Regions from separate parts of the Pseudactinotalea sp. Z1739 genome, predicted to be linked through region 2. Evidence: riboswitches for the same ligand, from Rfam matches in the RefSeq annotation. Region 2 holds a riboswitch; each other region holds the start of a gene.
The links. Region 2 has a riboswitch for cyclic di-AMP ahead of ACO0LV_RS17340 (C40 family peptidase). Riboswitches for the same ligand answer to the same signal wherever they lie in the genome.
Positions count from the first base shown of each region.

Region 1 (7,885 bases), on a different contig from region 2:
GTCGGACCTGGACCGCCTCATGGACACCCTGGGCCGGGTGCTGCGCAGCGCCCGGTAGCCGCCCCGCCGCCACCCCCACCGCCGAGGGCGAGCCTCCCAGCCGAAGGCGAGTCTCCCAAGGCTCGCCCTCGCCGCTCACGCTCGCCCTCGCCGCCGCGGGGCGGGTTGGGGTGGGATGGACGTATGGGCGCTCGCCCTCGCCGCCGCGGGGACCACCTGGGGGCGCTGCGGGGGCCACCTGGGGACGCCGCGGGGGGTGGGGCGGGGGCGCAACGGTGGCCACCTGGGCGCCGCCGCCACCGAGGGCGAGCCTCCCAGCCGAAGGCGAGTCTCCCAAGGCTCGCCCTCGCCGCTCACGCTCGCCCTCGCCGCCGCGGGGCGGGTTGGGGGTGGGGTGGGGGTGGGGGCGCAACGGTGGCCACCTGGGCACCGTGGGGGGCCGCTGGGGGGCCGGGTGGGCGCCGTGGGGATGGCGGGTTGGTGGCTTAGTGCCGGCGCCGCTTCCAGTTGAAGGCGTGGTCCTCGGGATCGTCGGTGCTGCTGGTGGGCACCACCATGACCGGGCAACGGGAGTGATGCAGCACCGTCTGGGACGTGGAGCCCAGCAGCATCCCGGTGAAGCCGCCGCGGCCGCGCGAGCCGACCACCACCAGGTCCACCGCGGTGGAGAACTCCGACAGCAGCGCCGCCCCGGTGCCATCCAGGGCGTGCCGACGCACCTGCACCGAACGACCCTGACTGGCCCGGTCCACCGTCACGTCCAGGCCGGTCTTGACGTCGGCCAGCAGGGTCTCCCGGTCCACCCCGGAGGGCAGCCAGCCCAGCAGCCCGGCGCCGGCGCCCATCGGCACACCGACCACGGCGGTCAGTTCCGCCTCCCACCGTTCGGCCTCGTCGATGGCCACGTTCAGGGCGAGTTTGGCCGAGTCCGACCCGTCCACGCCCACCACGATCCGGCGCACCGGCAACGGCAGACCGGCGTCGTCGTCGTCCTCGCCCTCCCGGTGCGGCACCACCACGGTGGGGCAGTGGGAGTGGGCCGGTAGCGCCGAGGAGACGGTGCCCAGGATCCGTTCGGCGAATCCGGACCGGCCCCGGGTGCCGACGACGGCGAGGCGCACCTGGGCGGACAGGTCCACCAACACTCCGGCCGCGTCGCCGGTCTCCAGGGCGCTGGTCACCTGCACACCCACGCCCTCACAGCGGGTGAGGGCCTCGTCCAGGACCGCTTGCGCGCCGTCGCGGATGGCGGTGTCGTCCAGGGTGGCATACCCGCCGTCGATGGTTCCGGCGGCGAAGGTGGGCAGCGCGTAGGCACACACCAGGTGAAGGTTCCAACCCGACTTTCCGGCGTGGGCCAACGCCCAGTCCAGTGCGTTCAGGCTGGCGGCCGATCCGTCGACTCCGACGAGGATCGTGGGTTCGCGTTCCATACCGGTCTACCCCCCTTTTTTGGGCTGATCTTGACCATTGTGCTACAAGCCTGACGGTTGCGGGGCATGTCGCCGGAAAATCTTATACCTGTCTCATCGGAGTTGTTCATCGGTGCCTGTGCCAGCACCTCTCCGCACGGGCACGCAGGTACACGACGCACCGGTGCGCACAGCACAACGGCCCGCCCCGATGCGGGACGAGCCGTTGTGAGTGGTGCGTGTGCCGGTCAGCCCATCACACGGATGAACGTGGGGCTCGAGTTCCAGATCGGGCCCTCGTGCAGCGGTGAACTGGGGTTGCGGGCCGCGATGTGCTGGCCGTTGCCGGTGTAGATGCCTATGTGTCCGGGCCACCAGACCAGGTCACCGGGCCGCGCCTCAGAAGCCGAGACCACACGGCCGGCGTTGCGCTGGGCCGAGGACGACCGGGGCAGGGAGACACCGAACTGGGCGTACACGTAGGCGGTGAAGCCGGAGCAGTCGAACCCGGCCGGAGTGCTACCGCCGTACACGTACGGGGTGCCCGTGTACCGGCGGGCCAGGTTCACCACGGCAGAGCCGGAACCGGACGCGGGGGCGGCGCTCTGAGTGGATTCGCTCGCCGGCTCCTCGGCCTGCTGCGTCTGCGGCTCCTCCGCCTGCTGCGTCTCCTCCTGAGCAGGAGCGGCGGTGCGGTTGCCGGTGCGGGCCGCCGGGGCGGTGGCCGCGGTGGGCCGCTGAGTGGTCGCCGCCGGCGGGGGCGGTGGGGGCGGGGGTGGTGGCGGGGCCTCGGAACTCACCACGGCCGCGGTGAAGGACCAGTCGGTGTCGGCGTCGACCGAGATGGTCGGCGAGGTGCTGACGGAGTCGCGGTCACCATCGAGCACCACGTTGGCCAGCGAACCGAGGCCGGAAGCGGAGTTGGACACCTGGGGGGCAGCGGCCGCGGTGGATGCGCCCATGGTCAGCGCCAGTCCGGAGGAAGCAACTACGGCCAGTGCACGACGACCGGTGGTGCCGGCCACTGTGGTGCCAAAAGCGGTCAGGGGGGTGGAGGGCCGGCACGCTGCGCGGTGGCGGGCTCCGGTTGTGCGTTGAGTCAAAATCTTCTCCACGCGCCTACGGGGTGAGCTGTCGGGTTCGGGTTGGAGATTCACCCGGTCTTACCTGGCGAACCAGGTGGGACTTCACCCCGAGGTGCTCGCGCACCAAAGGTTGGGTCCCCCGTCCCTGTCAATTGCGTCTGTCGGGACCTGCTGGCGGTGACAGGGTTCGGCGCCGCCTGCGGGTACTCATCGATGGAGGGGACGACGAGCACGGCTGACGTTACCCGACGCACCCGGCAAAAGTCACATTCCGGTCACAATTGGTTCTGTGAAATGGTTCACAGGATCTATCCCTGGCGCCTACGTCCCCAGAAAATGGCGGAATTCCGCGGCAACGGCGCGATCGACGAGACGCTGTGTCATCGCCACAATGTGGACTGCGCCACATGCTGGGCTCCGCTCTCGTGACCCGCCCGGCGAGCGCGCGGGCTGCGGCTGTGCTAGATCCACGGCACCGAGCACCTGCCGGCGGGCCCTCCGGCGCCCGTCCCGAACGCACGCGGGCGTCACACGGACACCCGCTACGGGCACCGGATCACCCCGGCTCGGCGGCGCTGACGAACAGGTGCCCCACGGTGTCCTCGGTGAGTTCCAGGCTCTGCCCGTTCACGGTCAGGTCTACCGCTGCGCCGTCGGTCTGGGCGCGGAAGCCCACCCCGGGCACCAACCCGACGCGCTCGAACTCGGTCAGCAGCTCCACATCCACCTGCAGCGGCTCCCCGATCCGCACCAGCGTGTAGTGGGCCGGATCGGCGGTGACAGCGGTGCTCAGGGACGTACCGGGCAGTTCGGCGACACCGGCGACGGGCTGCCCGATCTCGGCGGGGCCGGGGATGGTGTTGCCGTAGGGATCCTCCCGCGGGCGCTCGAGCAGTTCGAGCAACTGCTGCTCCACCCGCTCGCTCATCACGTGCTCCCACCGGCAGGCCTCTTCGTGCACGTAGGGCCAGTCGAGTTTGATCACGTCGGTCAGCAGCCGTTCGGCCAGGCGGTGCTTGCGCATCACCTGGGTGGCCCGCCGCAGGCCCTCATCGGTCAGTTCCAGGTGCCGGTCACCGGAGACCACCATCAGGCCGTCCCGTTCCATGCGCGCCACCGTCTGGGACACGGTGGGCCCGGAGTGACCCAGACGCTCCGCGATCCGGGCGCGCAGGGGCACCACGCCGTCCTCGATCAGTTCGAACACGGTCTTGAGATACATCTCCGTGGTGTCGATCAGGTCGCTCACGTGCCTGCCCCTTGGTGGTCGCCGCATTCCTCCTGTCAGCCTAGTGCCCGGCGTCCGGCTCCGGACCGGGTGCGCCGCACGTCCTGCGCGCCCTGCCACGACTCTCCCGGCCCCGGACCGGCCGGCCGCGCGCCGCAGCGCTCCTGGCGAGGCCGGCGGACCTGCGATGATCGTGCCCATGAACGATCCCGCGATCGCCATCCCGGCCTCGATCCGTCCCGCGGACGGCCGGTTCGGCTCCGGTCCCGCGCGCATCAGGCCGGAGCAGAGCCAGGCGCTGGCCGCCCTGGGCACCACGCTGCTGGGCACCTCCCACCGTCAGCCCCCGGTGCGCTCCCTGGTCGGCCGCGTCCGGGAGGGTCTCGCGGCCCTGTTCGCCCTGCCCGAGGGGTACGAGGTGGCCCTGGGCAACGGGGGTGCCTCGATGTTCTGGGACGCGGCCACCTTCGGGCTGATCCGCACCCGCTCCCAGCACGTCCGGGCCGGGGAGTTCGGCGCCAAGTTCGCCGCCGCCGCGAGCGGCGCACCGTTCCTGGCCGACCCGCAGATCCTCACCGCCGAACCCGGCAGCACCCGCTCCCCCGAGGCCGTCGCGGGGATCGATGCCTACTGCTGGGTCCACAACGAGACCTCCACCGGCACACTCACCCCGGTCAGAAGGGTCGACGACGACGGTGCCCTGATGCTCGTCGACGGCACCTCGGCCGCGGGTGGGGTGGAGGTGGACGTGAGCCAGACCGACGCCTACTACTTCGCCCCGCAGAAGGCCCTGGGCTCCGACGGCGGCCTGTGGCTGGCCCTGTTGTCCCCGGCCGCGATCGAGCGGATCGAGGAACTTGGTCAGCGCTGGGCGCCGGTGTCGTTGTCCCTTCCCGCGGCGCTGGCCAACTCCCGGCAGGACCAGACCGTGAACACCCCGGGGATCGCCACCCTGGTGCTGTTGGCCGAGCAGGTCGACTGGTTGAACGACCAGGGCGGCCTGGACTTCGCCGCGGCGCGCACCGCGCAGTCCTCCCAGTTGCTGTACCGGTGGGCGGCCGAGCGTGACTTCGCCACCCCCTTCGTGGCCGAGCCGGCACACCGGTCGCCGGTGGTGGTCACGATCGACTTCGAGGAGAGCGTCGATGCCGCGGTGCTGGCGAGGGTGCTCCGCAACAACGGCATCGTCGACACCGAGCCCTACCGCAAACTCGGGCGCAACCAGTTGCGGATCGGCACCTACCCTTCGGTGACCCCCGACGATGCCGCAGCGCTGACCGCCTGCCTGGATTACGTCGTCGAGCGTCTCTAGTCGCTCCGCTCCAGTCCGCACCTTCGCTGACGTACGTGGGCGCCGGCCGCGCGCTCGGCAAAGTGGCCCAGGTCCGCTGACCCGGCGCTCCCGCGGGAGCGCCGGGAGGCTGGGGGCGGTGCTGGTCAGCCGGCCGGGCAGGCGGCGCCGGGCAGCCGGCCGGTCAGGCGGCGCTGCCGGCGTTCACGCCCTCTTGGGTCCTGAGTTCCTCGCGGGCACGCGCAGCGTCGAGTTGCTCGTGACGGTTCTGCACCAACAGGTGCGGACGCTGCCGGAGGCGGTAACGCACCCGCACGTCCTCCCGCTTCACGGTCCACAGAGCGGCGATCCCCGCCACCAGGATTGCGGCGATCGCACCGATGCCGATCGCCCAGCGGGCGCCCCAGTTCTCCGCGATCCAACCCACCACCGGCCCGCCGATCGGGTTCCCGGCGAAGAAGACCACCAGGTACAGGCTCATCACCCGGCCGCGCACGTTGGGGTCGGTGGTGATCTGGATGGCGGCGTTGGCCGAGGTGAGCATGGTCAGGGAGAAGTAGCCCACCGGGATCGCGCTGAGGGCGAAGAGTTCGTAGGTGGGCATCAGGGCCATGGCCCCGGAACTGATCCCGAACCCGAAGGCCGCGCCCAGCACCAGGCGCAGCCGCGGGCGCTGGCGTCGGGCGGCCATCAACGCACCGGCCAGGGATCCGATCGCCAGGATCGACCCGAGCACCCCGTACTCCCCCGCCCCCATGCCGAACTCGTCGTGGGCCATCACCGCCGAGGTCATCTGGAACTTCAGGCCCAGACCACCGATCACGAACACCACGATCATGATCGTGATGATGTCGCTGCGCCCGCGCACGTAGCGCAGGCCCTCGCGCAGTTGCCCCTTGGCTCGCACGGGGCGGTCGCGGCGCTGCAGCAGCTCGGACTTCATCGCCAGCATCGCCCCGATGGTGGCGGCGAAGGTGAGCGCGTTGAGCATGAACACCCAGCCGGTGCCCACCACCGCGATCAGCAGGCCGGCGACGCCGGGGCCCACCAGGCGGGCGGCGTTGAAGGAGGCGGAGTTCAGCGCCACCGCGTTGGCCAGGGAGGACGTGGGCACGATGTCGGAGACGAACACCTGCCGGGCAGGGGCGTCGAAGGCGCTGAGCACACCCAGGGCCAGTGCGAAGAAGTACACGTGCCACACCTGGGCGGTACCCAGCAGCACCAGGGCGCCCAGGGCCAGGGCGAGCACGCCCATCGCGGCCTGGGTCATCATCAGCATCTTGCGCCGGTCCACCCGGTCGGCGATCAGCCCGGCGAAGGGGCTGATGAACACAATCGGGAGGAACTGCAGGCCGGTGACGATTCCGACGTGGATCGCCGAGCCTTCGGGCAGCACGGCAAGGACCAGCCAGTCCTGGGCCACCCGCTGCATCCAGGTGCCCACGTTGGCGACCAGGGCGCCGATGAACCAGATTCGGTAGTTGTACAGGCGGAGTGAGGCGAATATCGAGCTCACTGGTTGTAGAGCCTCCTGAGGATCTTCTCTGCCTCGGTGAGCGTTGCGCGCTCGGCGGGGGTCAAGGTTGCGAGTCGTTTGGACAGCCACTGATCGCGGCGGCGCCTGGTCTCTTTGACCAGTTCGGTACCGGCGTCGGTGGGCGTGATGAGCACTTGGCGGCGGTCCTCGGGATGCGTGGTGCGCTCCACCAGGCCGGCATCGACCAGACACTGCACGGTGCGCGTCATCGAGGGTGGTCGCACGTGCTCACGTTCAGCGAGCTCTCCCGGGGTCATCGCTCCCAGCGCCACCACCGTGGCCAGCACGGCGTGCTGACCCTCGGGGATCGACATGGACCGCTGGGCCCGCAGACTGCGGGTGAGTTTCAGCAGCGTCATGCGCAGCCGTGTCGGGAACCCGACGTCGGCGACCCTCGGGCCGGGGTGCTTGGGGGCGGGAGAGATGCTCACTGCGGAGATACTACATCGTTAGTTACGCTAAGTAAAGGCCTTGACCTTAGTTTTGCGAAGTAAACACGCCCTTTAGGTGCCAGTACGGAAACCATGAAGAGCGACTGGGTTTCCGGTGGTGCCCGGACGCCTGCGGGACTCATCCGGCCGACGGCCGGAGAGCATGGACGACGACGCAGCCCGGCCCGGCGCAAGCCATCCCCGACGACGCAGCCCGCCCAGGGTGCAGGCGATCGCCGAAGGCGCAGCCCATCCCGGCGCACGCAGCGCCCACGGGCGGTCACCGACCGCGCAGCCCGCTCCGGCAGAGACCGCACGGCGCCCCTGGAGCGGGGCTCCGCCCGACTGGTCAGGCGCGCGGCAACCGGTCGACGATCTCGGCCAGTTCCCGGCGCGGGCCGGTGAAGAAGGGCACTTCCTCGCGCACGTGCCGGCGGGCCTCGGTGGCCCGCAACTCACGCATCAGGTCCACGATCCGGCCCAGGTCGTCGGCCTCGAACCCGAGCAACCACTCGTAGTCCCCCAGGGCGAAGGCGGAGATGGTGTTGGCCCGTACGTCGCCGTAATCGCGGGCGGCCATGCCGTGGTCACGCAGCATGGTGCTGCGCTCGGCCTCGGGCAGCAGGTACCAGTCGTAACTGCGCACGAACGGGTACACGCACAGGTACCCGCGCGGCGCCTCCCCGGAGAGGAACGCCGGCACGTGGGCGCGGTTGAACTCTGCCGGCCGGTGCGTGCCGATCTGGGACCACACCGGCTCCAGCATGGCTCCGAGCGCGCTCGCACGGAGCCGTTGGTAGGCCTCCTGGACGACCTCGACGTCCTCGGCCCACCACCACACCATTAGGTCGGCATCGGCCCGGTACCCGGCCACGTCGTACCAGCCCCGCACCTGCAGCCC
Region 1 covers NZ_JBMPQA010000005.1:59,621-67,505, reverse strand. Annotated here, with positions in the region: gene rocD (ornithine--oxo-acid transaminase) at 1-58, shown strand, start outside; gene ACO0LV_RS08060 (universal stress protein) at 486-1,433, opposite strand; gene ACO0LV_RS08055 (C40 family peptidase) at 1,661-2,515, opposite strand; cyclic di-AMP (ydaO/yuaA leader) riboswitch at 2,515-2,684, opposite strand; gene ACO0LV_RS08050 (iron dependent repressor, metal binding and dimerization domain protein) at 3,054-3,746, opposite strand; gene serC (phosphoserine transaminase) at 3,925-5,037, shown strand; gene ACO0LV_RS08040 (MFS transporter) at 5,201-6,532, opposite strand; gene ACO0LV_RS08035 (MarR family winged helix-turn-helix transcriptional regulator) at 6,529-6,984, opposite strand; gene hemQ (hydrogen peroxide-dependent heme synthase) at 7,334-7,885, opposite strand, start outside.
Region 1: another riboswitch for cyclic di-AMP. It lies ahead of ACO0LV_RS08055 (C40 family peptidase); the one in region 2 lies ahead of ACO0LV_RS17340 (C40 family peptidase).

Region 2 (7,885 bases):
TGGCGCGCAATGACGACTCAGGTCTGCGCGGTGAACTTGATCGGGTCCTGAGTGTATTGCCCGGTCCGGGCGCAAGGGAGAAAAAATGAACGAGCAACTGGGCACGATTAGCACGTTGTTGATTTACGGCACCATCAGCGCCTACGTGGTGGCGATGGTGGGCTTCGCGGTGGACCTGTCCGGGTTCGGCAAGGGGGCAGACCCGGGCCGGGCCCGCAAGGCGGTGGGCATCGCGATGAGCACCAGTTGGCTCGGGCTGATCTTTCACGTCGGGGCAGTGGTGCTGCGCGCGATCGCCGCCGAGCGGGTGCCGTGGGCGGACATGTATGAGTTCACCCTGATGTCGACGATGTTCACCATGGTGGTGTTCATGGTGGTCAACCGGCACAAGGATGTCCGTTACCTGGGGACGCTGGTCTTGCTGATCAACGTGGTCGCGCTGCTCATTGCTATCACGCTGCTGTACACCGTCGCCGACGGGGTGCAGCCGCCACTGCAGTCCTACTGGCTGGTGATCCACGTATCGGTTGCCTCGCTGGCGACCGCGTTGTTCTGCGTGGGCGCAGCACTGTCAGTGCTGCAACTGGTGCGTGGAGGTGACGAACGACGGCGGGAAGCCGAGCATGCCCAGTCCGGCGGATCAAGGCGGCAGCCGTTAGGCGGCCGCGGTGTCGAGGGCCGTAGCGGTGCGCACGGTGCTCGCACGGGCGGTGCTAGCGCAGGCGCCGACGGCACCCGGGGTGCCACGCTGGTGGCGCAGGAGGCACAGCCCACCGAGGGTGAAGTCGCATCGATGGACCTGGGCGGACAGGAGCCACAGACGTTGCCGGCCCGGCCCACGTTCTGGTCCCGGCTGTTGGACGCCTTCCCCGCAGAGGAGACCCTGGAGCGATTGTCCTACCGGCTGAACGCCGTGGGCCTAGTGGGCTGGACCTTCGTGCTCATCACCGGATCGATCTGGGCCGAGTACGCCTGGGGCCGGGCGTGGGGCTGGGACCCCAAGGAGGTCGTCTCGCTGATGGTGTGGATCATCTATGCCGCATACTGCCACGTGCGGCTGACCACCGGCTGGAGCAAGAAGGCCTTCGCCTACTTCTCCCTGGCCGGGTTCGCGGCACTGATGTTCAACTACTACGGCGTGAACATTTTCATCAACTCCCTGCACTCCTACGCCGGGGTCTGAGCGGGCAACAACTGCGTTCGTCGGGTAGGGGCCAATGGCGGTGACATGGCGGGTCAGTGACGAGGGGCCAGTTCGTCACCGGCGCCACAGCCGCAACGCTGCCTCCAGTGGGCCGCGGGAGAAGAAGTGCCGCCAGGCCACCGCCGCTCCTACCAGCACCAGTGCCATCACCGCGGTGATGGCCAGACCGTCCTGGGCGGTCTGCGGCCCGGGACGCACCACCTGCGCGATGGCGAACAAGTGGACCACATACACCGTCAGCGCCAACTGCCCCGTGGCCACCAGCGGCCAACCAAAGCGGCCCAGGTAAGGCAGCACCAATAGTGTCAGGGCCAGCACCGCCACGGCCGAGGCGCTGCCCCGGATCAGCCACAACGGCATCTGCGAATGCGCCGCCGCCGAGAGGAACCAGTCCACAGCCGGCTCTCTACCGGGCCGCCCCAGGAACACTTCCAGCACCCGGGAGCCGAGTTCGGCAATCAAGGTCAGCACCACTGCCGCCACAGTCAGCCGTATCTGGACCCACCGGTCGTGCAGCCGCAACCGGCCTAGCCACATCCCGAATAGGAACGGCGCGAGCCAGGTGATCACCGGGTAGGGCCCGGTCAGCAGTGTCGAGGCCACGATCTGCCCCGGCGCGTCCAGCATCGTGGCAGGCTCGCGGTCGAAGACCTCACCGGTTCGCAGTTGGACACCCAGCCACACCAGTGGCCCAGCGGCAACTGCCACGATCGAGGCGGTCAGCAGCAGCCCGGACGGTGCCCGCACCACCACCAGTCCCACGAGGAAGAGCACCGCATAGGTGGTCAGGATGACATCAGAGCCATGACCCGCTAACTGAGTACTCAACCCGATCAGGCTCAGCAGAACCGTCCGCCACAACACCTGCCCCCACGGCAGCGCGCCACCGTCACGGGCTCGCCGGGTCAGCAACGAGTACCCGATCCCGGCCAGCAGCACGAACAACAATGAGGCCCGCCCGTGCGGCAACCGCATGACGAGCCCAGCAATGCCGTCGTCATACAGCGGACCGATGTTGACCGCGACCATGCCCACGATGGCCAGCGCCCGTGCCGCGTCCAGCCCGGTGACCCGGCCATGGGGTGCGCTGGCATCCGGGGAGGCGCCTGCCGTGTGCGCCGCGCTCACCGATGCGCCATCCTGCTGCTCCGCCCTGGCACAGGTTGTGACCGCGCCCATCCAAGTGTCATGTCGACCCGGTGAAGGGACCCTGGGCCGACTAGGTGCGAGGCCCTCTGAGCCCCTCCGCGGCCGGCCCGGGCGTTCCTACGTCAGTTGGAGGGTGGTGAGGCAGGTCGCGCCCTCGTCGGTGGTGGAGAAGTCGGCTGACCCGGTCAGGCCGTCATAGTGAACCTCAATGGTGCCCTGGACATCGCGCGGCAACCAGAAGCCGGCGAAGCCGTTCGCATAGGTCGTCACCTCTTCATCGATGAGCACCTCGCCTGTTGCATCGTCGAGGATCCGCACCTGGAGGTCCTCGTCGGTCAGCTCACCCTGGCATGTGGTCAGGCTGTGGTAGAAGCACTCGTGAGTCTGGTTCACGTAGGGGGCTACGGAGAGGTAGAAACGGTCCTCGGGCATGGGCAGGGTAAGTTCTTGCTGCCCATCGGAGAACATCAGTTCATCGGCTCGGATGGAGGCCATGTAGTCGGTGGGGCGTTCGGGCCCACCGAGTCGATCGAGGTGGTCGATCATCTCCGCGACCTCCATGCCGGCCAGGTCATGGGTGGCGAGGAACTCGGCTTCATCACCCTCGGTGGTTGGCTCGGAGGCCGGATCCGCCGAGGAGCAGCCGGCGAGGATCAGCACCAGCGCCCCGACGATCGCCGCAATTCTTTTCACGTTCTTCCACCTGTCCTATCAGTCCCGGCGCATCTTCTGACCAGCACGGCAGCAGGTCATACTTACCAAGGATTCTTGCCGATCAACTGGGTCATCGTAGGCAACTGCTGCTGCCGAGAGTTTAGGTCTTTCGTCCCGGACCCAGGCGGAGCCTTCCTGCGGCGCCTATTTGAATCGCCCCAGCAGGCCGTTCTGGGCCGGCGCGGGCGCAAGTAGCCCTGTCAACTGATGGTGGCGAGGAGTTCGTTGCAGGCTTCCTCGCAGGCTCGGCACGCCTCTGCGCAGATGCGGCAATGGTCATGGGCCTGTGCGTGACGGGCGCACTCATCGCCGCAGGACTGACAAGCCTGGGCGCAGGCCTGCAACTGAGCACGGATGAGGTTAGCGTCATGACCGGTTTGTCGGGACAGCATGCGGGCCGTGGCATCGCAGATGTCGGCGCAGTCCAGGTTGGTACGTATGCACGTGCGCAACTCGGCAACCATTTCCTCGCTCAGACAAGCGTCTGCGCAGGCGGTACACGCCTGGGAACAGGCCACGAGGGCATCGATCGTTCGGGCCAGTAGATCCCGGTCCAGAGTGATCTGGGCAGGGTGGGCATCCATCATCTCTGCGGTTCTCATTGTCGCTCCCGTTTCGATAACCATCACAGCATTGGCTCTCGACGTTACGACAGCAGCGGCAGGCATGCAGCCGGCGAGGCGGGGTGTGACGATGAAGGTTTGATGAAGTATTCCGGTAATCCCGTGATCAAACCGTGATCTGAGGATTTGCGGTAGGTACTGTCACTCTTGCTCCCCGCGCCGTGCGGGAAGCCCACAAGCGGACGCCGAACCCTGCCACCGCACCGTGGTCATCGATTAAACGCCGGGCAGGGGCGGGGGACCCAACCGTCGGTGCGCGAGCACCTAGGGGTGAAGTCCCGCCTGGGAAGCCAGGTGAGACCGGGTGAATCTCCAACCCGAACCCGACAGCTGACCTCGTAGGCGACTTGGAGAATCGAATTGACTGAACCAACAACCGGCGCCCGACACCGTGCGGCCTGCCGCCCCTCCACCCCACTGACCGTTCTTGGTCACGCAGTCACTGGGACCACCGGCAGACGGGCGCTGGCCGTCTTTGCCTCCTCCGGCTTGGCGCTCACCATGGGCGCCTCCAGCGCTGTAGCCCTCCCCCAGGTGTCGAGTTCGAGTTCCGGCGTTGGCTCCCTGGCCAACGTGGTGCTCGACGCCGACCTCGACAAGGTGACCACCTCACCGACCGTCTCGGTCGATGCAGACATCGCCTGGGACTTCGCCGCCGCCGAGGTCTCCTCCGAAGCCCCGCCCCCTCCCCCGCCGCCAGAGCCGGTCATCACCGCGCCGCAGCGCCCCACCCAGGACGCCGCCCCGGCCTCCCGCACCGGGCAGCGCACCGAGCAGCCGGCTCAACAGCCGGAGCAGCAGGCCGAGGAGCAGGCCGGGGAAGGCTCGGGCGGGTCCAGCGAGCAGGTCGCAAGCACCTCTTCCGGTTCTGCGGTCGTGGACGTCGCCCGACGCTATGTAGGCACCCCGTATGTGTGGGGCGGCTCTACCCCGGCGGGTTTTGATTGCTCGGGCTTCACCGCCTATGTCTTCGCCCAATTCGGGGTAAGTCTGCCTCGGACATCCGGTGCCCAGGCGGGTGCCGGACGCATTGTCTCGGCAGCCGAAGCCCAGCCGGGTGATCTGGTGGCGTGGCCCGGTCACGTGGGCATCTACACCGGCAATGGCAACAACATCGCCGCCCGAAACCCCGGCACCGCGCTGTACGAGGGACCCATCTTCCATAACAACCCCACGTTCATCCGCGTGCTCTGAGCGCAGATCTCAGCACTCTGCATCGGCCCGCCCTGCCCCAGGGGCGGGCCGATGCTCGTGCTGTGGGTGCCGACGAGGACGCATCCCTTGAGGTGCCCATTGGAGTTGATATCAAGCCTGTGAATGCTGACGACTTAACGGCAGTTCGATAGTGAACACCGCGCCGTGGCCAAGCCCCGCGCTGTCCGCTCTCACACTGCCCGCATGGGCCTGGGCGATGGAGTGGCTGATGGCAAGGCCGATCCCCGACCCTCCGTGCGCGCGGTCACGAGCAGCATCGGCACGGTAGAAGCGCTCGAACAGGTGGGGCAGATGCTCGGCGGCTATTCCGCTGCCATTGTCCTGCACCCACAAACGCAGGCGCGATCCAATCCGGTCGGCGCCCAACTGGACCTGACCTCCCTTGGGGGTGTGCCGCACGGCGTTGTCCAGCAAATTTGTCAAGACCTGCCCGAGCCGGTCAGGGTCGGCGGTGATGACCGCCTGGCGTTCTGACCTTGTGGCCACGATCGCCAGGTCAATGTCCTTGCTAGTGCACTTCACGCTTGCCTGTGCTGCGGCGTCTTCGAGCAGGTCACCGACCCGCACCAGCTGCCATCGCATTTCTAAGCGTCCCTCGCTAGCGGCAGTCACCAGGGCCATGTCCTGGGCCAGACGGGCAAGTCGTGCCACCTGCTCACGCAGCATGACTATGGTCGGTTCATCAGCCGGCACGACACCGTCCACAATCCCTTCGAGGTAGCCATCCAGCGTCGCCACCGGGGTGCGCAATTCATGAGCCAGGTCGCCCAACATGCGAGTGCGGGTCTGTTCGATCCCACCAAGGTCGGTGGCCATGGTGTTGAACGCGCCGGCGAGGTCATCGAACTGCGCACCCATGCGGACCGCTGGCACATGGGCGTTGTAGTCACCGCTGGCGACCTTCGCTGCTGCTTGGCGGAGGCGTTCTAACGCCATGGTGATGCGTCGAGTAAGGAAAATGCTGACCAGCACTGACGTCAGGAGAGCGACGAGGAGCGCCAGGGACAGAGACAGGGTCCATGCCGTGGTGAAGGCTTGCCTTGCGTGCGCCACGACCTCGGAGTCAGCGGGCTCGGCCATGAGCATGTGATCGTGGAAGAGCATTGGCCCGATCACCGAGGCCACAGCCCATGCTGTCCCGGCGGCCACCAAGAGGACCGCGACGATCGCTGCCAGGAGCCGAGCACCCAGCCCCCACTGTTTTCGCGGCCGCTTGGTCATGATCCCGTTCCCATTCGGTAGCCGACCCCCCGCACAGTGCGGACGAACCTCGGCGCGGATGCCTTGTCGCCGAGTTTGCGCCGCAGATGCCCGATGTGAACATCGACAAGGTTGTCATCGCCCACCCAATTGGGCCCCCACACCGTCTCGATGAGTTGGCGCCGGGAAAAGACCATGTCCGGGCGCCCCGCCAGCGCTGCCAGGACGTCGAACTCAGTGCGCGTCAATTGGACACTCTTTCCGTCGAGGAACACTTCCCGCCCCAGAGCGTCAACGGTCAATGGCCCGAACGACGCCACTGCGCCATGGTGGCCCGGTGAGTTCTGCCGCGGACGACGCAGCATCGCCCGCACCCGTGCCACGAGTTCACGCGCGCTGAACGGCTTGGTCACATAATCATCGGCGCCCACCGACAGGCCGATAAGTTTGTCTACCTCCTCCACGCGAGCGGTGAGCATGATGATGTAGCAATCAGAAAACACCCGCACCCTCCGGCACACCTCGATGCCATCGAGGCCAGGCAGACCAAGGTCCAGCAGCATCACCCCAGGGCGCCACTGCTGCGCACGCTGTACCGCGTCATCACCGTCCCCGCAGGTCTGGACCTCGAAGCCATCGCGCTCCAGATAGTTCGCAACCAATCGCGCCAAGGGGGCTTCGTCATCGACGACCAGAACCCGGGGCAGGTTCACTTCCGAATGAGCAAGTGAAGTCATGACTCCATAGTGAACCAAGTAGACCGTCACTAAAAGCGTGAGTGTCCCCACCATCCTCGGGCAGCACCGAGGCGATGACGGCCTGGAAGGCTGGAGTGAACGTCGCCGATGCCAACTGGAGCAGGAAGATGAGGATGTAGATCTGCCAGGCCTCCGCCACAAACGGAAGGGGACACGGCGACCGCGGCCAGGATCAGGTCCGTCCTGCCAGGTTCAGGAGATCAGTGCGGGTTCACGATCGTGTCGTGTGATGGACAGGCCTATCGGCCGTGTCTTGATGGGTTGCGGTTTCGTGCTGTAGTTCGTCGATGAGGACCCTGGTGTTCTCGGAGTAGTCCACGGGCACGGCGAGGAGTTGCACTCCGCCCTGTGTGAATGCGTGCTCCAGGGCGGGGCCGAGTTGTGCAGCGTCGGTGACGTGGGTGCCGGTCGCGCTGTAGGCCTGTGCATAGGCGACGAAGTCTGGGTTGTCGAACGTCATTCCGTAGTCGGTGAACCCGTCGACGGCTTGCTTCCAGCGGATCATGCCGTAGGCGTGGTCTTCGAGGATCACGACGACGAGGTTGAGGCCGAGCCGCACGGCGGTTTCGAGTTCTTGACTGTTCATCATGAACCCGCCATCGCCGCAGACGGCCATCACGCGACGGCCCGGGTGCAGGAGCGAGGCCATGATCGCAGACGGCAGTCCGGCTCCCATTGCGGCTAGTGCGTTGTCGAGCAGAAGCGTGTTCGCTGTGATGGTGCGGTAGTTCCTGGCGAACCAGATTTTGTACATCCCGTTATCCAGGGCGACGATGCCGTCATCCGGCATGACCTGACGGACCTCGTGCACGATGCGCTGCGGGGTCAGCCGATCTTCGGTCGCCCGGTCGGCGACGTTCGCGAGGATGCCTTCACGCAGCGGGAGCAGCGCTTGGGCGTGGGGCACCTTGCCATCCAGCCGGTCTGTGAGGGCGTGCAGGGTGTGGTGGAGGTCGCCGATGACCTCGACCTGCGGGACATAGACCTCTTCGATGGTGGCGGGCTGGTAGTCGAGATGAACG
Region 2 covers NZ_JBMPQA010000016.1:76,540-84,424, forward strand. Annotated here, with positions in the region: gene resB (cytochrome c biogenesis protein ResB) at 1-89, shown strand, start outside; gene ccsB (c-type cytochrome biogenesis protein CcsB) at 86-1,183, shown strand; gene ACO0LV_RS17325 (heparan-alpha-glucosaminide N-acetyltransferase domain-containing protein) at 1,259-2,332, opposite strand; gene ACO0LV_RS17330 (CueP family metal-binding protein) at 2,471-3,046, opposite strand; gene ACO0LV_RS17335 (four-helix bundle copper-binding protein) at 3,268-3,669, opposite strand; cyclic di-AMP (ydaO/yuaA leader) riboswitch at 3,902-4,050, shown strand; gene ACO0LV_RS17340 (C40 family peptidase) at 4,225-4,884, shown strand; gene ACO0LV_RS17345 (ATP-binding protein) at 4,996-6,126, opposite strand; gene ACO0LV_RS17350 (response regulator) at 6,123-6,842, opposite strand; gene ACO0LV_RS17355 (acetolactate synthase large subunit) at 7,075-7,885, opposite strand, start outside.

Region 3 (7,885 bases), on a different contig from region 2:
ATTAGGCCGCGATGTCAGACCTCGGCGCAATCATGTGGCGGACGCGTGTGGAGGAGCGACCATGGCACCGAAGACTGCAGTTCGAGTGATGACTGTCGAGGAGGCGAAGGAGTTGCGCGCTGATTTGGTGCGCCGTTTGCCGTTCTCCGAAGAGGAGTTGCGCCATCGCGCGCAGCGGTTCGATCTTGATCCTCGGCAGTTGGCGGCCTATGACGAGATCGAAGACCTGGACTACCTACTCAAACACGCCGGATGAGCCAGCTCGCGGTTCAGGCTCGTCAGTTCGCTGATGAGTTGACCGCGACGATCGACGGAGTCGTGGTCGGTAATTCCCAGCCCTTCGACGCGTCTCTGGTAGCAGGTGGTGTGGGGGTGACTGTTCGACAAGAGCCTGGTACGGGCACCCCGTTGTCGGTAGACGGTGACACGACCATGTCTCTGCGAGTGCATTACCGTTGCGCTCTCGATTCATCCGAGAAGTTTCTTCGTGTTGAGAAGTCGACGTTCGCCCTCCATTACGGTGCTGAGGCCGACGGGCCACCGATATTTCGATACGACTACGACAGGGACATGCCGCATCCGCTCCCGCGAGCCCACCTCCAGGTTGATGAGGGCGCGACCTCCGATAACTCCGGGTTGTTCTCCTTGGCTGGATCCGGAACGTCTCGAGCGCGCCGGGTCCGGAAACGATGGGAGCGGGACGACTCGCACGGGCGACAAGGCGACCTGCACTTCCCACTTGGCGGGGATCGCTTCCGGCCGAGTGTGGAGGATGTGCTTGAGATTCTGGTGGACGCGTTCGGCGTGGATTGCGAACGGGGGTGGCGGTCGGTCCTCCGAAGAGGCCGCGTGCGTTGGCGCCGTATACAACTCATGGCAGCCATTCGAGACAATGCACAGGTGGCGGCGGAGGTGCTTGAATCTGAATTCGGCTATAAAGTGATTCCTCCCGCGGGCGGGCACCCGGCGTCGAAGGACGAGAACCTCCGTCGGCTCTGATCTGCCACCAACGAGCCAGTGGCCAGGCGCCCCCGCCCGGAAGGTGGACGCGATGTCCGAGGCCAGTTTCATCACTCCAGCGACTAAGGCTCGGCGCGCACGTCAAGGGCCGCCCGTGCATCGTTTTCGGCGCGAGTGTCCTACTGCGGATGCACAGGAGGTGGGTGTGCCAAGGAACGGGGATCGTCCCTCGTTGATGCCGTGCGGGAGAATGCGTGGCGATGACCCCTTCTGACCGATCGAGCACCGTGGTCTCCCTGCGCGCCCTGCTGCCCGGGGTCTATTTGCCCACGCTGTTGTTTGAGATCGGCGTGGGCGCGATGATGCCGATGATCGCCGTGTCCACCACCAGCCTGGGTGGGAGTCTGTCCACCGCGGCGTTAATGGTGTCGCTACTGGCGGTCGGCAAGATCCTGGCCGATGTGCCGGCCGGTGCACTGGCCGCGAAGGTGGGGGACCGTCCGGCGATGGTGGGGGCCTCCGGACTGGCGGTGCTCGCGCTGGCTGGGCTGGCGTTGGCGCCGAACTTGGTCACATTGGCCATCGGCGTGCTGCTGGTGGGGGCTTGTGATGCCGTCTACGGCCTGGCACGCCAGTCCTACCTGACCGCGGTGATCCACCCGCTGCGCCGGGCCCGGGCCCTGTCCACCCTGGGCGGGGTGGCCCGGATCGGATTATTCCTGGGCCCCTTCGTGGGTGCCCTGGCGATGGCAGGTTCGGAGGAACCATCCCGGTCCTACTGGGTGGGGGTGGTGACCTCCCTGGCCGCGGCCGTCGTCGTCGTCAGTGTTCGTGACCCGGCCAAGGACCTACCGCACACCGCCGCACCCAAGGGCGGGCGCATGGCTGTGCGGGCGGTGTTGCGCCAGCACCAGCGCGTCTTCGTCACCCTCGGGGTGGCGGTGCTGGGGGTGAGCGCAGTGCGTGGGGCGCGCAACACGGTGCTGCCGGTGTGGACCGAGTCCCTCGGGTTCGACCCCTCGACGACGTCACTGGTGTTCGGGCTGTCCGGCGCGATCGACATGCTGCTGTTCTACCCGGCGGGCAAGGTGATGGACCGGTTCGGGCGGCTGTGGGTGGCGATCCCCTCGATGGCGGTGATGGGCCTGGCGATGCTGCTGTTACCGCTCACCTCCACGCTGGTGGGGGTGTCGGTGGTGGCAATGGTGCTGGGGTTCGGCAACGGCATCGGCTCGGGGATCCTGATGACCCTGGGCGCCGATACCGCCCCACCGGGCCAGCGCGCCCAGTTCCTGGGGATCTGGCGACTGTTCGCCGACACCGGGGGAGCGGCCGGGCCCTTGGTGGTCTCGGCCGGCGCGGCGCTCGGATCGCTGGCCGCCGGGATCGTCTCGATGGGGGTGCTCTCGGGCGCCGTGATTGCGGCGCTGGGGCTGTGGGTGCCGCGGTGGTCGGTGCATGCCAATGCGCGGACGCGGCGGGAGGCGGGGGTGTGAGGGTCGTGTTGTTCGTGCGGACGCCTGCGATGTCGACTACGGGCTTGCGCGCCAGTCTCGCCCGCTTGCCTCACTGCGATGATCCCCCCGTTGCGGCGCCACGGCAGCGGTCGCGATTCAACAACAACATGCCAACCGTGGGCTGTAGTTTAAGTTTAGGCACCCTGCTAAACCTAAACTTATGATCGATTCGCGCGACTCGATTCACTTCCAGCCGGGCACCGAACTTATCGTGGACCGCAACCGAACGGAGATGGCCGTAGAACGTTGCCTCGAGGCAATCCGCCATGGCAGTTTGCCGGATGCAGCCGAGCGCCAACGAGTGGATGTCAAGGAAGAAGCGGGCCGGCGGGGTTCGGGCGCCTTAACGCGTGCGATTTGCAAGTACCTCTGCCTCAACCTCCCGTTTCACGTCAGCGTATGTCTCAGCGGCACGCCGGTAGACAGCGGAGCGCGCCTCTCTAGCCATGCTCGCCCGGCGCCCCGGCCGGAGGGGGGAGGCTCGTGGTCGTTTTGAGCGCGCCACGGCGCGCCTCGTTCGGCTCTTGTGCTGATGACCTCGCCACGCAACTCATCGGCAGAGGAGCGGAGTTGCTTTTCGATCGCCTCTGCATCCACTTTCTCGCCTGCGGTCCTATATGCGAGGGGTGTTGTCTTCACGGCGTGTGTCACGGCCGATGTCGACCCGTCGTCCCCTGAGGAGGGGGCCATGGACCCGGCGCGGCAGAAGACCATAACTAACTCACGCCAAAAGCTATGACGATGAAGCGATGACGCGATAGTTCATGACTTTGCCACTACCGCCGGAGCAACTCGGACCAGGGCGGAGCTCTTGCCAACTTGCGGCACCGCCGTCGTGCTTTGCCCTTCCAGGCCCTGCCCAGGGATCGACGCGGGCTCCGCGATCCGGCGACCGGGTGGAGCGATGAGGGTCGTCCTACAGCCCGTCGTGCTCGGCGGGCATCGGCGGGTCGCGGACGGGGGCTTCTGAACCGAGTCCCCGGCGCCGCTCCGTGACCTAATTGTGACTTATGTTACCGAACCGTGACATTGCTTCGCGAGCGGGTTACGGTCGCGGCACTTCCGAACCTGGAAGTCCGTGGGCGGACGCCGAACTCTGCCACCGCCCGCGGTCCATTAGCCGCCATGGCAGGGGCGGGGGACCCATGAAGACGGGACCGGCGTGCTGGTCCCTGGGGTGAAGTCTGGCCACGGCCAGGCCGGGTGTTTATCCGACCCGAACCCGACAGCTAACCCCGAAGGCAACCGGAGAAAACACCATGACACTACACAGCACCGCACGCGCGCGGCACCGAGCCGACGTGCGTCCCACCACCTTCCTCTCCGACCTGCCGGTGGGAAAGGTGGCCCGTCGCGGCACGGCCGGTGTGGCCACCGCGGGCCTGGCCTTCGGGCTGGCGATGCCCGCAGCCAGCGCCGACCCGGACGAGACCTACACCGTGAACGCCGGTGACACCGTCGGCAATATCGCCGCCGAACATGGCGCCAGCATCCAGGGGATCATCGACGCAAACGGCCTTCGCTCCGATGCGCGGATCTTCCCCGGTGACGAACTCACCATCCCCACCAGTACGGCATCGTCCAGTGCTGGTGGCGCCACCCACACCGTGAGTGCCGGTGACACCGTCGCGGCTATCGCGGCGCGGTACGGCGCCGGCGTTCAGGCGATCATCGACGCCAACGGCCTGGGTGCTGACGCGCTGATCTTCCCTGGGGACGAGCTCACCATCCCCGGTGGGTCGGGATCGTCGTCGGGGTCGGGATCGGCGTCAACGTCGGGATCGGGCTCGGGATCGGCTTCAGCCTCCGGGTCGGGCTCGGCGTCAACGGCGGGCTCGGGATCGGCTTCCGTGCAGCGGGGGACCGACACGGCCTCCCGTGACGGCCAGCGCTCCGCTGCGCCCTCCCCGCAGGCCAGCGCCTCTGGCAGTGCGATCGTCAACATCGCCCGCCAGTTCGTGGGCACCCCGTACGTGTGGGGTGGGTCCAGCCCGGCCGGATTCGACTGCTCCGGGTTCACCTCCTACGTGTACGCCCAGGCCGGCATCGACCTGCCGCGTAACTCCGGGGCCCAGCGCAGCGCCGGCCAGGTGGTCTCCGCCAGCCAGGCCCAGCCCGGGGACCTGGTGTGGTGGCCGGGGCACATCGGTATCTACACCGGCAACGGCAACCACATCGCCGCCCGTAACCCCGGCACCGCGCTGCACGAGAGCAAGATCTGGCGGGCCAACCCGACCTTCATCCGGGTGGCCTGACCGGCTCACGGACTCAACTGCCGCGTGCGACCCATCGGCCCGCCCCGAACTTCGGGGCGGGCCGATGCGTTTGCAGACCGGGCTGCTCGCCCATGATCAGGCGACTCCAGGGACGAAGCCAGCATTGGTCGGCTGAGGGGGTGGCTTCAGCCGATTGATGCTGACTTCGGGGGTGGGTTGATGTCGGCGGCCCATAGGGTCAGGGCTCGTGGGAACTCACTCAGCACGTACAGGCCACGGCCCGCCTGGCACGCCGGCCATGGCACCGCCTGCCGGAGCACCTCAGCGCCGCCGGCGGCCGTGGATCGCCGCGAGCATCGGCGTCGTCCTCGCTGCGGTCCTGGCCGGGTGTGCCGCCCTGCAGGGCGCCCCGGTGAACCCGCCACCGGCTCCCGCGGCCGCTCCGTCAGCGGCCGACGCGGCCGCGTCACTGACCGCTGTGGACACAGAGGCCTGGCTGGACGGTTTCCTGCCGGCAGCGTTGGAACGGGAGGGCGTGGCCGGGGCAGCGGTCTCGGTGGTCCACGAGGGCGAGGTGGTCACCGAACGTGGCTACGGCTACGCCGACACCGGCGCCGGCTCCGGTACCGGCTCCGGCTCCGACGACCCTGCCTCGGCGCCGCAGCCGGTCGAGGCCCAGCGCACGCTGTTCCGAGTCGGATCGATCAGCAAGGTGGTGGTGGGCATCGCCGTCATGCAACTGGTCGAGGAGGGGGCCGTGAGCCTGGATCACCCGGTCGCCGACTACATCGACCTCGACATCCCCACCACCTACGACGAACCGATCACACTGCGCCACCTGCTGTCCCACACCGCCGGCTTCGAAGAACGCCTGGCCGGTGTTTTCCTCGACCCAGCCGGCGACGTCCCGCCACTGCGCGAGGTGCTCGCCGACCCGCCGCGGCAGATCTACGCCCCCGGTACCACACCGTCGTACACCAATTACAGCAATGCACTGGCCGGCTACGTCGTGGAACGCGTGAGCGGGATGAACTTCGCCGACTACGCCGCCGAGCACGTCTTCACCCCGGCCGGGATGTCCACCGCGACCTTCGCCCAACCGCTGCCCACCGAACTGGCCGAGCAGATGTCCGGCGGCTACCCGCACCTGCGCGCCGAGCCGGCACCCTTCGAACTGGTCGGCCTCGCCCCCGCCGGGGCGATGAGCGCCACGACTGCGGACATGAGCGCACTCATGCTCACCCTGCTGGCGGCCGAGGACGGTGACCCCGGCTCCCAGGTGCTGTCACCGGAGTCGCTGCGCACCATGGCCGAGCCGGCGTTCGGCGCCGACACCCTCGGCGGGCTAGCCGGCGGGCCGCGCACCGGCCTGGGGCTGTATGAACTGGACCGCAACGGCCAGCGCATCGTGGGCCACGGCGGGGACACCTACGTCTTCCACGCCGAGATGCAGATCTACCCCGAGACCGGCACCGGGATCTACATCGGACTGAACAGTTCCGGGGTGGGTCCGATGTCCACCGCCGTGATCCGCGATCAACTCGTGTACGGGTTCACCGACCGGTACTTCCCCGACACCCGCACCGCTCCGGAGCCGACGGCCACCGCCGCGGAGCACGCGCAGGTGCTCGCCGGGTCCTACATGACCACCCGGGGGGTGCAGAGCAACTTCGTGCGGGTGTACTCCGCGCTCGTACCGGTCACGATCAGCGCGACCGGCGACGGCACCCTCACCATGGACGCGTTGGTGGATGCCTCCGGGTCGCCGCGGGTGCTGGTGGAAGTGGAGCCGTGGGTGTGGCAGGAGGTCGGCGGGCAGCAACGCCTCGGCGCCGACGTCGTCGATGGGCAGGTGCGGGCCGTGGGGCTGCACCCGGCGATCGCGTTGGAGCCGCTGCCGGCAACGTTGGCGCTGGTGCCGTGGGTGCTGGTGGGGACCTCGGTGGTGCTGGTGGTCGGGCTGCTCGGCCGCCCGGTGGCGGCGCTGGTGCGCCGGCGCTACCGGGGCCGCCTGCAGACCTCGCGAGAGGACCGGTGGCTGCGGCTGGCGTGCACGGTCGGTGCGGCGGTGGCCTTGCTCGCGGTGGGCCTGTGGGCGGTGGTGGCCGCGATGCTGATGGGCTCCGGTGGCGCCCCGGCCCTGCTGATCCGGGTGGCGCAGTTGCTGACCCTGGTGGCGGTGTTGGCGGTGATCCCGGCCGGGATGCGTTTGGTGGGTTCGCTGCGCCGGCGGCGCTGGTGGTCTGCGGGCAGCGCGGCGTTCTTCTCCCTGGCCTTCGCCGGCCTGGGTTACGTGGCGGTGGTGGGCCGGTTGCTGAGCCTGGACATCACCTACTGAGGAGTGGTTTGAAACTTCTGCGGCCAAGCCTGAACCGCTAGACATCCGATCTTTTGGTGTGGGTTGGTGGCGATCTTCTGGGACCGTCCCCGTTTGCCGTGTCGAACCTGTGCTATACATCCTATGTCTAGGATCTCTGCACGCGTGCCACCCATCTCGAAAGGACATCGCCTGCCATGGGCACCATCACGGCCCTTGAGTCGCGGGACGTTCGATTCCCCACTTCCCGTCAACTGCACGGCTCCGATGCGATGAACCCGGATCCGGACTACTCCGCCGCCTACCTCACTCTGCGGACCGATGAGACCCTGCCCGGTGGTGAACCACTGGCCGGCCACGGTTTCGTCTTCACCATCGGCCGCGGCAACGATGTACAGACTGCGGCACTCGCAGCCCTGGCCGATCACGTCCGGGGCCTGGATGTCGACGCGGTGTGCGAGGACCTCAGCCTGGTGCCCCGCCGGCTCACCGAAGACTCCCAACTGCGGTGGCTGGGACCGGAGAAGGGCGTCATCCACATGGCAGTCGGCGCCGTGGTGAACGCCGTGTGGGACCTGGCCGCCCGCCGAGCCGGCAAGCCGTTGTGGCGCTTCATCGCCGAACTGTCGCCCGAGCAACTCGTGGCGTGCATCGATTGGCGCTACCTGGAGGATGCGCTCACCCCCGGTGAGGCTCTGGACATGCTGCAGGAGAAGGTAGCGGGACGGGCTGCGCGCACCGATGAGTTACTCGCCGAGGGCTACCCCGCCTACACCACCACACCCGGGTGGCTCGGCTACTCCGATGAGAAGTTGACGCGGTTGTGCCGCGAAGCGGTGGCCGATGGCTACCGCACGGTGAAACTCAAGGTCGGT
Region 3 covers NZ_JBMPQA010000005.1:11,178-19,062, forward strand. Annotated here, with positions in the region: gene ACO0LV_RS07815 (hypothetical protein) at 62-256, shown strand; gene ACO0LV_RS07820 (MFS transporter) at 1,221-2,456, shown strand; cyclic di-AMP (ydaO/yuaA leader) riboswitch at 3,586-3,735, shown strand; gene ACO0LV_RS07825 (LysM peptidoglycan-binding domain-containing protein) at 3,737-4,732, shown strand; gene ACO0LV_RS07830 (serine hydrolase domain-containing protein) at 4,992-7,031, shown strand; gene ACO0LV_RS07835 (enolase C-terminal domain-like protein) at 7,208-7,885, shown strand, end outside.
Region 3: another riboswitch for cyclic di-AMP. It lies ahead of ACO0LV_RS07825 (LysM peptidoglycan-binding domain-containing protein); the one in region 2 lies ahead of ACO0LV_RS17340 (C40 family peptidase).